DNA from 3 places in the Bradyrhizobium sp. SZCCHNRI20481 genome. Region 2 is predicted to be linked to each of the others. Evidence: riboswitches for the same ligand, from Rfam matches in the RefSeq annotation. Region 2 holds a riboswitch; each other region holds the start of a gene.

Region 1 (4,169 bases), on a different contig from region 2:
CCGCGCCGCGGCCGCCGAGCACTTCCAGGAGGGCAGGGCCAAACACCAGCATGCCGACCATGAAGGTCGCGCCGAACAGCAGCGCAATCAGCAGCGCGTGCGTGGCGAGGGTCGAGGCCCGTTCGGTGTCGCCGGCGCCGAGCGCCCGCGCGATCGCCGAGGCCACGCCGCCGCCCATGGCGCCGCCGGACATCGTCATGGTCAGGATCACCAGCGGGAACACCAGTGCCATCGCCGCCAACGCCTCGATACCGAGCCGGCCGATATAGGAGGTCTCGGCGATGACGACGCAGGTGCCTGCCGTGTTCGCGATGATGTTGGGCCAGGCCAGCGACAGCAGGGTGCGCAGAATGGGGCCGTCGACGAGCGCATTCCGAACCGGCTTCGCGATGGGCGGCAACGTACGCCCCTCGCCGACCGGACTGTCGGCCAAGCCGATCTCGGACATGCTCGCTCCCCGTTTTGGCCGCGCCATCTGGCGGGACCTTTGTCGTTCCTCCTAGCACACCGCCGGGCCGCGCCCCGTGCAGCGGGCGCATTGGGGGTGCGCGGTCAGCGCGCAGCCGGGCTAGAGGCGGAAGTGCTTGGAGAGCTTCAGGCCCTGGGCCTGGTAGTTGGAGCCGATGCGGCTGCCATACATCGCGTTCGGCCGGGCCAGCATCTTCTCATAGACGAGGCGGCCGACGATCTGACCGTGCTCGAGGATGAACGGCACCTCGCGCGAGCGCACCTCGAGCACCGCGCGCGAGCCCTGCCCGCCGGCGCCGGCACAGCCGAAGCCGGGATCGAAGAAGCCGGCATAGTGGACACGGAATTCGCCCACGAGCGGATCGAACGGCACCATCTCGGCGGCGTAGTCCGGCGGCACCTGCACGGCCTCCTTCGAAGCCAGGATGTAGAACTCGCCGGGATCGAGAATGAGGCTGCCGTCGGGGCGCGCCTTGATCGGCTCCCAGAACTCCTCCACAGCATAGCCGGCGCGGCGGTCGACGTCGACGACGCCGGTATGACGCTTGGCGCGATAGCCCACATAGCCGTTGGCATTGCTGCCGGACAGGTCGACGGAAAGAGCGACGCCGCCGACGAGATCCGCATCATCGCGATCCACCAGCCGCTCGGCCTGATGCAGCGCGATCAGTTCGTCCTCCGACAGAACCGCGTCGCGGTAGCGGAAGCGGACCTGGGACAGGCGCGAGCCTTCGCGCAGCAAAACGGGAAACGTCTTCGGGCTGATCTCGGCGTAGAGCGGACCGTGATAGCCGGCTCCGATCATGTCGAATCGTCGCGTGCCGTCGGCGATCACGCGGGTGAACACGTCGAGCCGCCCGGTCGAGCTCTTCGGATTGGCGGCCGCGACGATGTCCTTCGGCAGCGCGAGACTCTCCAAGAGCGGCACGATGTAGACGCAGTTGGTCTCCAGCACTGCGCCGTCGGCGAGCGCGAATTCGTGCAGCTTCAACTCGTCGATACGCTCGGCGACCGTCGCGCCCGGCCCGGGCAGAAAGCTTGCCCGCACGCGATAGGCGATGTCGCCGAGCCGCAGGTCCAGGCTCGCCGGCTGGATCTGGCTTTCGACAAAATCGTATGCGGGGATGATCAGGCCAGCCTCCGCCATCGCCACGATCATGCGATCGGGGAGGATGCCGTGGGCGTCGGGGCTGAGCGAAAACGGCAAGACCTGATCCTTTGCAGGCGCCGGAACGGCGGCTTATCGAGCCTATATAGGGTCTTTTTACCGGTTATCCGATGGCTGGCTTGACGGAAAGGCCGGTTGCGACTATGAGCACGACTTATCCCGTGGTGATTTGAGCCGGCCGGCTTGCAGCCACGTTAAATAAGTCGCTAAACAGGCCGGGGACGATTGTGATCCCGGCCGTGAGGAGTTTTCCCAGGCCGGTTTTTTTGTGCCCATCGCTGGAGGCGGTGGTCACGATGGAGGTCACATGTCGAAGTCCCCCGCGAAGGCCCCGGCGTCGTTCGCCCGCTATCGTCCTGAAACCCGTCTGGTGCATTCCGGCACCTTGCGTTCCGAATTCGGCGAGACCGCCGAGGCGCTCTATCTGACGCAAGGCTTCGTCTACGCCACCGCCGAGGAGTGCGAGGCGCGCTTCAAGGGCGAGGATCCCGGCTTCATCTATTCGCGCTTCTCCAACCCGACCACGGCAATGTTCGAGCGCCGCATGATCGAGCTCGAGGGCGCCGAGGCCTGCCGCTCGGCCGCAACCGGCATGGCCGCAGTCACCACGGCAATCCTCGCTCCCCTCCGTGCCGGCGATCACGTCGTCGCCGCCAAGGCGCTGTTCGGCTCGTGCCGCTACGTCGTCGAAGATCTCTTGCCGCGCTACGGCATCGAATCGACCCTGGTCGATGGGCTCGACCTCGACCAATGGCAGAAGGCGGTCAGGCCGAACACCAAGTCGTTCTTCCTGGAGAGCCCGACCAATCCGACGCTCGACGTGATGGACATTCCCGCGATCGCCGAGATCGCGCACGCCCGTGGCGCGCGGCTGATCGTCGACAACGTGTTCGCGACCCCGATCTGGCAGAGCCCGCTCGCGCTCGGCGCCGACGTCGTGGTGTATTCCGCGACCAAGCACATCGATGGCCAGGGCCGCTGCCTCGGCGGCGTGATCCTGTCGTCGGAGGCGTTCATCGCCGAGCACATCCACAATTTCATGCGCCAGACCGGTCCGTCGATCTCGCCGTTCAACGCCTGGGTCCTGCTCAAGGGCCTGGAGACCTTGGCGGTGCGCGTGCGCGCGCAGACCGAGACGGCGGCGAAGGTGGCCGACTTTCTCGCGGCGCATCCGAAGATCTCGCGGCTGATCTATCCCGGTCGCGAGGACCATCCGCAGGCGGCGACCGTGCGCAAGCAGATGCGCGCCGGCTCGACGCTGGTCGGCTTCGAGGTGAAGGGCGGCAAGGCCGGCGCCTTCCGCACGCTCAACGGCTTGAAGCTCGCGCGCATCTCCAACAATCTCGGCGACGCCAAGACGCTGGTCACGCATCCGGCGACGACGACGCACCAGCGGCTGACGCCGGAGGCGCGCGCCGAGCTCGGCATCAGCGAGGGCTTCATCCGCTTCTCCGCCGGGCTCGAGCATGCCGACGATCTGATCGAGGATCTGGATGCGGCCCTGAGGGCCGCGTAGCGAATGGCCGCATAGAGAATGGCGAATAGGGCGTACCGATTGCATCCTATTCGCTACTCGCTACTCGCTATTCCCTACTCGCCACTCTCACATCGGCCGATAGGTCAGCACGTTGGCCGGCGTGTTGATGCCGAGCTTGACCTGGCCGACCGAGCGGATGATGTCGTCGCCGAGCAGCTGGGCGAAGCAGGCGTAGCCCCAATCGCTCATGTGCAGACCGTCCGAGATCACGAACTCGTTGATCGGGATCGCCTGCCGCTCGTGCCAGTCGCGCATCACCTCGAAGCGGGGGAAGATGCCGGCGTGATGCAGCTCGGCGATACGCCCGAGCAGCTTGTTCATGCGGCTGGCGTTCTCCGAGCGCTCGTTGACGCGCGGCGAATATTGCAGGTCGACCAGCACGACATCGGAGGCCGCCGCCTGGATCTTGGCGACGCCGTCATCGACCAGCTTGGCGGTCTCGGCGGGATCGAGATCGCGCAGCACCGCATTGGTGCCGACCTGCCAGATCACGAGATCCGGATGCCGGTCGATCACCGACGTCTCCAGCCGCTTCATCATCTCCGGCGCATCCTCGCCGCCGACGCCGGCATTGATGACGCTGATGTCGACCATCGGATATTGCCGGCGCAGCTGCGCGGCGAGCCGATTCGGATAGGTGTAGTCCGGCGCGCTCGCGCCATAGCCCTGCGTCGACGACGAGCCGAAGGCGACGATGACGACCGGCAGGCCGGAGGCGAGCTTGTTGGCGACGTGCGGCAGCGAAATGAAATTCTTCTTGGCGACGCCCTTCGGCGTCAGGCACGGCACGCGGTTGAAGATGTCGGTGGCCGACTTCGCGACCTGCTTGACCTTGTCGATCGCCCGCTCGGTGATGCTGCGCGACGGCGGCGCCGCCACGACGGCCTGCCCGGCTGCAGCCGGCGGCTGTGCATCGGTCATGGCCGGCGCGGTCGTCGCCGCAGGCGGCGAGGTTGTGGTCGCCGGGCGCGCCACGGCGATCGGCCCGGGCACCTG
Region 2 (4,169 bases):
CCTCCAGATGCGTGGCCGCGCTCTTGAAGGCGTCGATCGCCTTGGGTGAAGGACCGAACGGAGTCTCGTTCGCCGACAGCTTGAACACCTTGCGGCCAAGCTCCGGCTTGGGACTCTTGCCCGGCGTGTAGGGCGCGATGTCGAGGATGCCGGGATTCGGCACGGGGCGGTTCATCGTCAACTCCGGAAAATCATCACTGGCGCGGGGCGTCTCAGTTGGGAACCGTATAGCGTTTCGCATGGCCGCCGACGAGGGCCGTCGAGCGCACCGAGGCGCCCGCCGCGATCAGGGCAGCCTTGATCTTGTCGAGGTTCGACGGCGACTCGATCGACACCAACAGCGCCGCGCCGTCGAAGGCGGTATCGGGCACCGCGATGACGTCGGCGAGCGGCGACAGCGCGCGGGACACCTGCGCATTCCAGCCGGAGACGCGGATGCTCCAGGTCTCGACCTCCAGCACCAGCGCGTCGTCCGCGACGCGCGAGATCGCGAACACCGGCAGCGCCGCCGGATGGTCGGCACGCTCGATGAACGGCATCCGCGCGATGATCTTCGGCGCGCCCGCGGGCTCCAGCGTGATCCACCACGGCGTATGCCCCGAGGTCGTCGACACCAGCGCGAGATCGCCCTTCGAGCGCGCCACGGCTTCGACGGCGGCCTGGGCGCTGAAATGGGCGACATAAGGCACCACGAAGCCGAAATGGAACCTGGCGGAATCGCGCATCGCGGATTCGCCGACCGACACGTCGGCGTGAACCGAGAACGGCGCCTGCACGTAAGTGAACGTCGAGACGATCACGCGCCAGATGCCCTCGACGGTGTCGAGCGGCAGGATGCCGCGATGGCGCTGCACCAGGCGCCGCATCATGTCGGCCTCGCGCGCCGGACGGAACGCCGAGCCGACCTCCTGGGTCTTCTTGACCTTGATCAGCCGGTCGATGATGTCGGCCCTGTTCATCAGCAGCTGATGGACCTGCTCGTCGATCGCGTCGATCTCCTTGCGCAAATCGGCGAGCGAGGGAGGGGCTGGCGGCGGGGTCGACATGGGCAGGGTCACTCTTCGCAGGCCGCGGGTCAACGCGCGGCGGACTGGAACGGATGCCGTTCTCTCCGATGCGGGGGACGTGCGCAACAGCAAGTTTACCTCGTGCTGCCTAGGCTTGGCTGACCTGCAGCCATGGAGCGCCCGATCGGCGGTCAACCCGAGCTTGCCTTGACGAGGAGCGCCCGCGGGACTAGTTTCTGCCCGTTCCGTGGTCATTTGAGCCGGCCGGCTTGCAGCCACGTTAAAAAACTCGCTAAACAGGCCGGGGACGTTATCGATCCCGGCCGAACCCCAGTTCAGGCCGGGTTTTTCATGGCCTGATGTGTCACGTGGTTCGGGAGCCCTTGCCGGATGGCCGGGGTGAGAGACATGACAGGCCTGACGCCGAAACCCACCTCCGCGCTGCGCACGATTGCGCCCGAAGAGCGCTCGCACGAGGTCGATCATCCGAGCTCGCTGGTCGCGCAGTTCGGTGCCGACAAGCCGCTCAGGCTCGATTGCGGCGTCGACCTGTCGCCGTTCCAGATCGCCTACCAGACCTATGGCGAGCTCAACGCCGACAGATCGAACGCGGTCCTGGTCTGCCACGCGCTGACCGGCGACCAGCACGTCGCCAACCGTCATCCGGTCACCGGCAAGCCCGGCTGGTGGGAGACGCTGGTCGGTCCCGGCCGCCCGCTCGACCCAAGCCGCTATTTCATCATCTGCTCCAACGTGATCGGCGGCTGCATGGGCTCGACCGGACCGGCCTCGCTGAACCCTGCGACCGGCAAGGTCTGGGGGCTCGATTTCCCGATCATCACCATCCCCGACATGGTGCGCGCCCAGGCGATGCTGATCGACCATCTCGGCATCGACACGCTGTTCGCCGTGGTCGGCGGCTCGATGGGCGGCATGCAGGCGCTGCAATGGACGGTGGCCTATCCGCAGCGCGTGTTCGCCACGCTCGCGATCGCCTGCGCGACGCGGCATTCGGCGCAGAACATCGCCTTCCACGAGCTCGGCCGCCAGGCCGTCATGGCCGATCCCGACTGGGACCACGGCCGCTACGGCGACAAGGGCGTTCATCCGCATCGCGGCCTCGCGGTGGCACGGATGGCCGCGCATATCACCTATCTGTCGGACGCGGCGCTGCATCGCAAGTTCGGCCGCCGCATGCAGGACCGCGAGTTGCCGACGTTCTCGTTCGACGCCGATTTCCAGGTCGAGAGCTATCTGCGCTATCAGGGCTCGTCCTTCGTCGAGCGCTTCGATGCCAACTCCTATCTCTATTTGACGCGCGCGATGGACTATTTCGACATCGCCGGCGACCACGATGGCGTGCTGGCGGCGGCGTTCCGCGGCATCAAGACCCGCTTCTGCGTGGTGTCCTTCACCAGCGACTGGCTGTTTCCGACTTCGGAATCGCGGGCGCTGGTGCATGCGCTCAACGCGTCCAGCGCGCGGGTGTCGTTCGCCGAGATCGAGACCGACAGGGGGCACGACGCGTTCCTGCTCGACGTCCCCGAGTTCTTCGAGATCGCCAGCGCTTTTCTCGATTCCGCCGGCAAGGCGCGCGGCCTCAAGGCTGTGACGGGAGGCTGAGACATGAGCATGCAGGGTGTGCTGCCGCTGAACGGATTCTCCGGCGGCGAGGTGCTGGCCTATCGGCCCGATCATCTCCTGATCGCCGGCATGGTCGAGAGCGGCTCCAAGGTGCTCGACATCGGCTGCGGCGACGGTGACCTGCTGCAGCTGCTGGAGAGCCGCGGCATCGACGGCCGCGGCATCGAGCTGTCGCGCGAGGGCGTCAACCATTGTGTCGCCAAGGGCCTCGCGGTGGTGCAGGGCGATGCCGACACCGATCTCGTCGATTATCCCGACGATGCGTTCGACTACGTGGTCCTGTCGCAGACCCTGCAGGCGACGCGGCGGCCCAAGACGGTGCTGGAAAATCTCCTGCGCATCGGCCGCCGTGCCATCGTCACCTTCCCGAATTTCGGCTTCTGGCGGCTGCGGCTGCAGCTGCTGGTCGGCGGCCACATGCCGCGCACCGACAATCTGCCTTTCACCTGGTACGACACGCCGAACATCCATTTCTGCACCATCAAGGACTTCGTGCAGCTCTGCGACGAGATCGGCGTCAAGATGGAGCGCGCCGTCGCACTTGATAGTTACGGCCGCCCCTTGCGCGTCGCCATGCCCTGGTGGTTCTGGAACATGTTCGGCGAGCAGGGGGTGTTTCTTCTGAGCAGGGCGGAGAAGGGGCGGTAGGGGGACGGGGGGCGACCGCAGCCCCGGGGCCTCGTTGAAGTTTGTGGCCCGCTCTCTCCGCCGTCATGGCCGGGCTTGTCCCGGCCATCCACGTCTTGCAGTATGGCGAGATGGCGGGCGGCTACGTGTACTTCATGACTAATCGTCCCAACGGTGCGCTCTATGTCGGCGTGACCAGCGATCTCATGCGCCGTGTCTTTCAGCATCGATCCGGCTTGGTTGATGGCTTCACCAGGCGGTATGGCTTGAAGCGATTGGTGTACTTTGAAGTCTTCGACGACATTCAGAGCGCGATCCAACGGGAGCACAACATCAAGCATTGGTCGCGCGCCTGGAAGGTTGGACTGATCCTTGCGAGCAATCCCAGCTGGGATGATCTCTACGATAGGATCACAGCTTGAGGCGCGCACGAGGACGGACGTGGATGGCCGGGACAAGCCCGGCCATGACGAGCTTGGGGTGGCGGGATTTCACTTTTCAAAGAGCCGATGGCGGTTGAGACAAGGCTGCGCATCCCCGCGGCGCATCTGCGCCCGAGCTATGCGTCATGCATCGCCTCCGATAACGAAGAGGCGCAGGGAAGGCCGGATGCTGGCCGCACCCATGGCCCGCCTGCGGAAAAAATGCAGGCGGCAGGAACCACAGGTACGAGCCGGAACACCCGGCCTTCCCTGCGCGATGGTTGAACGGCTGCTTCGCATTCTCCTCGGTGCGCCGGGCTTTTTGGCCACCGTGTCGCGCAATGCGCTTGCGCGCATCGCGCTGGATACCAGCATCGGGGTATCAGGACCGCGCGACTTGACCGTGCGTGCCGGAATTGCTCGTCCGCGCGAGGAAGCCCCACGCGCAATCCGACACGCCCACCGCATC
Region 3 (4,169 bases), on a different contig from region 2:
GCGCCGTTCAGTCGATGATGCCCGGCCCTTCGGTCATTGCGCGCGCAACGCCCTCCTTCATCTGCCTCACCACATCCGGCGCGTGCCCCTGCCAATGAACGACCTCGGCAATGACGCGCAGCGGCGCGCGGGATCGATGAGACCGCGTCGGATTCCCCGGGAACTTCTTGTCCGTCAGGTTCGGGTCGTCAACGAACGGACCTGTGGGCTCGACGACGTAGATCCGTCCCCGTCCGTCACCGGCAGCCAACTCGGCGCCCCAGATCGCCGCATCCAGCGTCGCCGTGAAGTAGACCCAGGACATCGGCTCCGCCTCGGTGAAGTTGGACGGATACCCGACAGCGATCAGGTCGCCCGGCCGCAGATCGGCGCGCGTGCCGTGGAAGAAGGATTGCGCAAACACGGTCGCAACAGATGGCATCGGTGACCTCGGATGGGTTTCCAGCACTCGTCATCTGCCGCGGAGCGACGGTCGAATGCAAATGATCGTTTCGTCTGTTGAAGACATTGTCGGCGACCTACTCGCCTCTCTCGTTCCGCAACCTAGCTGGTCCACCAGCGCCGCGTGGCCTGGCACGTCTCCAGCGCCCGCTGGTAGCCGGCGCGGACTCGCAGCCGGGTCATGTATGCTTGCTCCGCATCACCGAACACCACACCGACGTTCTTCCGCGCCATCTCGAGCGCGTAGCCCACCGAAATGTCCGCCGCGGTGAACGCATCGCCGGCCATGTATGGCCCGCGCTCCAGCCGTCGCGTCACCAGGCTCAATCGGGTCGTGAACACGTCCATCGCCTGCCGCGCGCTCCAGTTGTTGCGCTCGCTTTCAGGCGCAAGGTGCCGGGCTCCCGAAACGAAATAAAGCGAGGCTGCGAGGCCCGCCTCACCGAGGTGGAGAAACTGCTGATAGGCAGGAAAAGCAACATCATGTGCCGCGGGCGCCAGCGCTGTCGGCCCATACCGCCCCAAGATGTATTCCATGATCGCAACGGACTCGACCATCGTGACGTCGCCATCGCGGATCGCCGGAATGAATCCGGCGGGATTGATCGTCAGGAACTCGGCGTCGTTCTCGACCCCGGCCAGGAGATCCACGTCCCGAAGCCGGTACGGCAGCCCCATCTCTTCGAGCAACCAGACGACACGGAAGCCTCTGCCCTCTCCGAACACAGTGATCATCGCTCGCAACCTCCTCCGTTGTCCGCTCCCAGGACGGCCCTCCGTTCGTCAGCCCGACATGCGGCCGGAGATTTTCTCAGCGGCTCCTCGAACTCCGGCTTGGCGCAGCACATCATGATCAGACTCGAAGATGAAAAGACGCACTAAAGATGTCGGCGGCTAGCCCATCCCAAACCGTCCAAACAGGTGGGAGCACAGCCCGCTTTCAGGTCTGAAGCAGAAGCAGGCGACCAAGGCCCTCAATGGCTGCATTTGACCCATTGCGATCATCGCGGACTGCGGGCAAGGAAGGTTGCAGTGAACGAGGCGATGCTCGGACGCCTATCCGCGCGCGGTAGGGGAAATGAGATGGCGCAAGAAATTATTGCGGCAGCGGGCAATACGGAAGTCCCAGCGTATCTCACGCTTGTTGAACTCGGATATTCGGTCGACCGCCTCGATAAGGGCGGTGAAGAGCACTGGATCGCGAAGAAAGGGACGCTTGAGCTTGTTGCCGATGGCCCGCTAGAACTTCTCGGCCTCTGTCTCTTGAGAAGCGAACGTGGAGCACGCTGGCAGGCAGCCGATAGCGAGATCGACGGGTTCTTGAAACGATTTTACCCGTTGGATAGATGACCGGGATCGCCATCATGTCGTTTAGCGATGTCCGGTTATGTGAAGGGTTTCGGATGCCGGCCGCATGATTGACGGCGCGGCATATTCGGGCGGCCGGCGTCCGAAACCCTCCAAGGGAGGAAACCGCGCATGTTGAGCGGGGTGGCGCGGCAAGCGCTATGGGGATTTGAGCAATCTAAAAGCAGACTTGATCATCTATTCCTTGTCGGCACATCGCCCTCGACCATCATTTCGTCAGCCATCTCTCGAAGTACAAATTGATCGGGTTGGAAACGTAAGCGCCATACGCTGGGCACGGAACGAACCCCTTCGCCCGATAGAGCCTCTGGGCATCGGGAAGAAATTCCGTGGTTTCCAGCCGCAGAACCGGCAGCTTGGCGGTCAGGGCCGCTTCCACGACGCGCGTCAAGAGCCTGCTGCCTATTCCAGTTGCACGAACCTCGGTGACGACATACATGCGCTTCACCTCCCCGGTACCATCAGCGAACACCTGCAGCCCCGCACAGCCAACGGCTTGTCCGGCAATCCGCGCGATAAACATTTGCGTGTCGTCGTGCGCTAGCCGATCAATTGGAGAGCCGTGATTCCTTTCCACCCCGCAGACCTTGTTTAAGAAATCGTCCAGCGCGGTTACGAGGTTAATCAGGTCCTGGGACCTTGCATCGGCCGGCTCAATTTCGATTCTATCGACAGTCATTCTCGTCCCCTTCTTCGAAGAGAGGAGCGCATGACGCCGTGGTGGCTTGTCCCGTTTAGTTGCCGGACCGGCCACATCTTCTTCCGAAGGAAGAAAGCCACCTTGCTCGGGGAGCAGGTTGGCGCTGGGCGTCGGCCCAACTCTTGATGTTGGAGTTGACGATAGCTGGCACGATCGAGCTTGGCAAGCACGCCCCAGTTTGAGGAACAACGCGCGGCCGCTCCTGGCCCAACGCGGACCTTTTCAGCCGACGCTGGCGACGTACGGGACGGGCGCTTCGCGCAACTGCGCCATACCGGCAATTTTTGGTTGTGAATTATCTTCGCGTGTGATGGAATCCGCTTATGAACGCGAGAATTCCTTCGCTGGCCGGTCTGTTCGTACTGCTACTGGCTTCGGCGTCTTTCTCATATGCGCAAACGGAAAGTGTCGGCGCTCAGGCAAGCGCTCGCGAAGCGTGGAAAAAGAAGATTGTAATACTATTAGTGAGCAAGAGAACGTTTCCGCCAGGGGCGGCCGGTCAAAGTGGCACGGCCAAGGTCAAGTTTGTCATTGATCGGCAGGGGAAACTGATTTCCAGAGAACTGGTGGAAAGCGCCGGCTCCGAGTTACTCGATACGGCGGCCCTAAGTATGATTGAGCGAGCGGAACCATTTCCGGAGCCGCCCGCAGAGATGAGCGACGATAGCTTCACCTTTACGGTACCCATCAACTTTGCCAACAGGAAGCAGTTGCCTTGGGCAGGCGGACAATGGCCTGCTGAGTGGGTCGACGAGCAGAAGAAGATTGACACAAAAATTCACGGCATCTGTCGTGGCTGCTAAGGCGTGAGTGAAACTCACGCGCAACAACATTGAAGCTGCGCCATCCTGTAGCGCTCGATGCAATCCATAAGCCTCGCGTGAAGAGACAGGAGCGGCGGCATCTTCCTCGGCAGCAAACCCGGGCTGAATGGCACGTAGTAAACTCAGCTCGCGGGAACGATCGCGCGATCGGTCAGCCAGCCCAGCCCGTCCACCGTCGTCGTCTGCGGCTTGTACTCACAACCGATCCAGCCGCGATAGCCGATCGCATCCAGATGCCGGAACAGGAACGCATAGTTGATCTCGCCGGTGCCGGGCTCGTGGCGGCCCGGATTGTCGGCGAGCTGGATGTGCGCGATGCGGGCGAGATGCTTCTGCATGGTGCGGGCGAGATCGCCCTCCATGATCTGCATGTGGTAAATGTCGTACTGGAGGAACAGATTGTCGGACTCGACCTCCGAGATCAGCTGAAGCGCTTGTGCCGTGCGGTTGAGGACAAAGCCGGGAATGTCGAGCGTGTTGATCGGCTCGATCAAGAGCTTGATCCCCTGCGCTTTCAGCGCGGTTGCGGCAAAGCGCAGGTTGCGGACCAGCACCTGGTTGAGCTCGCGCGGGTCGGCATCATCAGGCGCTATCCCGACGAGGCAGTTGACCTGGCGGCAGTCGAGCGCCCGCGCGTATTCGATGGCGCGACGAACGCCGTCGCGGAATTCGTCGACGCGATCCGGCAGGATCGCGATGCCGCGCTCGCCCGCGGCCCAGTTGCCGGCGGGCAGATTGTGCAGCACCTGCGTCAGCCCGTGACGCGTCAGCTGCTCGCTCAGCTCCGCCTTGTCGAAGTCGTACGGGAAGAGATACTCGACACCGCTGAAGCCGGC

The links. Region 2 has a riboswitch for S-adenosylmethionine ahead of QX132_RS32000 (homoserine O-acetyltransferase). Riboswitches for the same ligand answer to the same signal wherever they lie in the genome.
Region 1: it holds a riboswitch for S-adenosylmethionine, as region 2 does, so the genes downstream of both, QX132_RS09210 (O-succinylhomoserine sulfhydrylase) here and QX132_RS32000 (homoserine O-acetyltransferase) in region 2, are expected to answer to the same signal.
Region 3: it holds a riboswitch for S-adenosylmethionine, as region 2 does, so the genes downstream of both, QX132_RS20280 (GNAT family N-acetyltransferase) here and QX132_RS32000 (homoserine O-acetyltransferase) in region 2, are expected to answer to the same signal.

Annotation. Positions count from the first base shown of each region.
Region 1 covers NZ_JAUEUE010000005.1:62,219-66,387, reverse strand. Annotated here, with positions in the region: gene QX132_RS09220 (MATE family efflux transporter) at 1-448, opposite strand, end outside; gene QX132_RS09215 (2'-deoxycytidine 5'-triphosphate deaminase) at 569-1,675, opposite strand; SAM riboswitch at 1,788-1,867, shown strand; gene QX132_RS09210 (O-succinylhomoserine sulfhydrylase) at 1,944-3,152, shown strand; gene QX132_RS09205 (SGNH/GDSL hydrolase family protein) at 3,240-4,169, opposite strand, start outside.
Region 2 covers NZ_JAUEUE010000026.1:79,419-83,587, forward strand. Annotated here, with positions in the region: gene hisC (histidinol-phosphate transaminase) at 1-175, opposite strand, end outside; gene QX132_RS31995 (chorismate mutase) at 213-1,046, opposite strand; SAM riboswitch at 1,245-1,324, shown strand; gene QX132_RS32000 (homoserine O-acetyltransferase) at 1,416-2,630, shown strand; gene metW (methionine biosynthesis protein MetW) at 2,634-3,299, shown strand; gene QX132_RS32010 (GIY-YIG nuclease family protein) at 3,365-3,700, shown strand.
Region 3 covers NZ_JAUEUE010000012.1:62,100-66,268, forward strand. Annotated here, with positions in the region: gene arr (NAD(+)--rifampin ADP-ribosyltransferase) at 8-421, opposite strand; gene QX132_RS20270 (glutathione S-transferase family protein) at 544-1,176, opposite strand; gene QX132_RS20275 (hypothetical protein) at 1,474-1,791, shown strand; gene QX132_RS20280 (GNAT family N-acetyltransferase) at 2,018-2,488, opposite strand; SAM-I-IV-variant riboswitch at 2,534-2,643, opposite strand; gene QX132_RS20285 (energy transducer TonB) at 2,833-3,312, shown strand; gene hyi (hydroxypyruvate isomerase) at 3,456-4,169, opposite strand, start outside.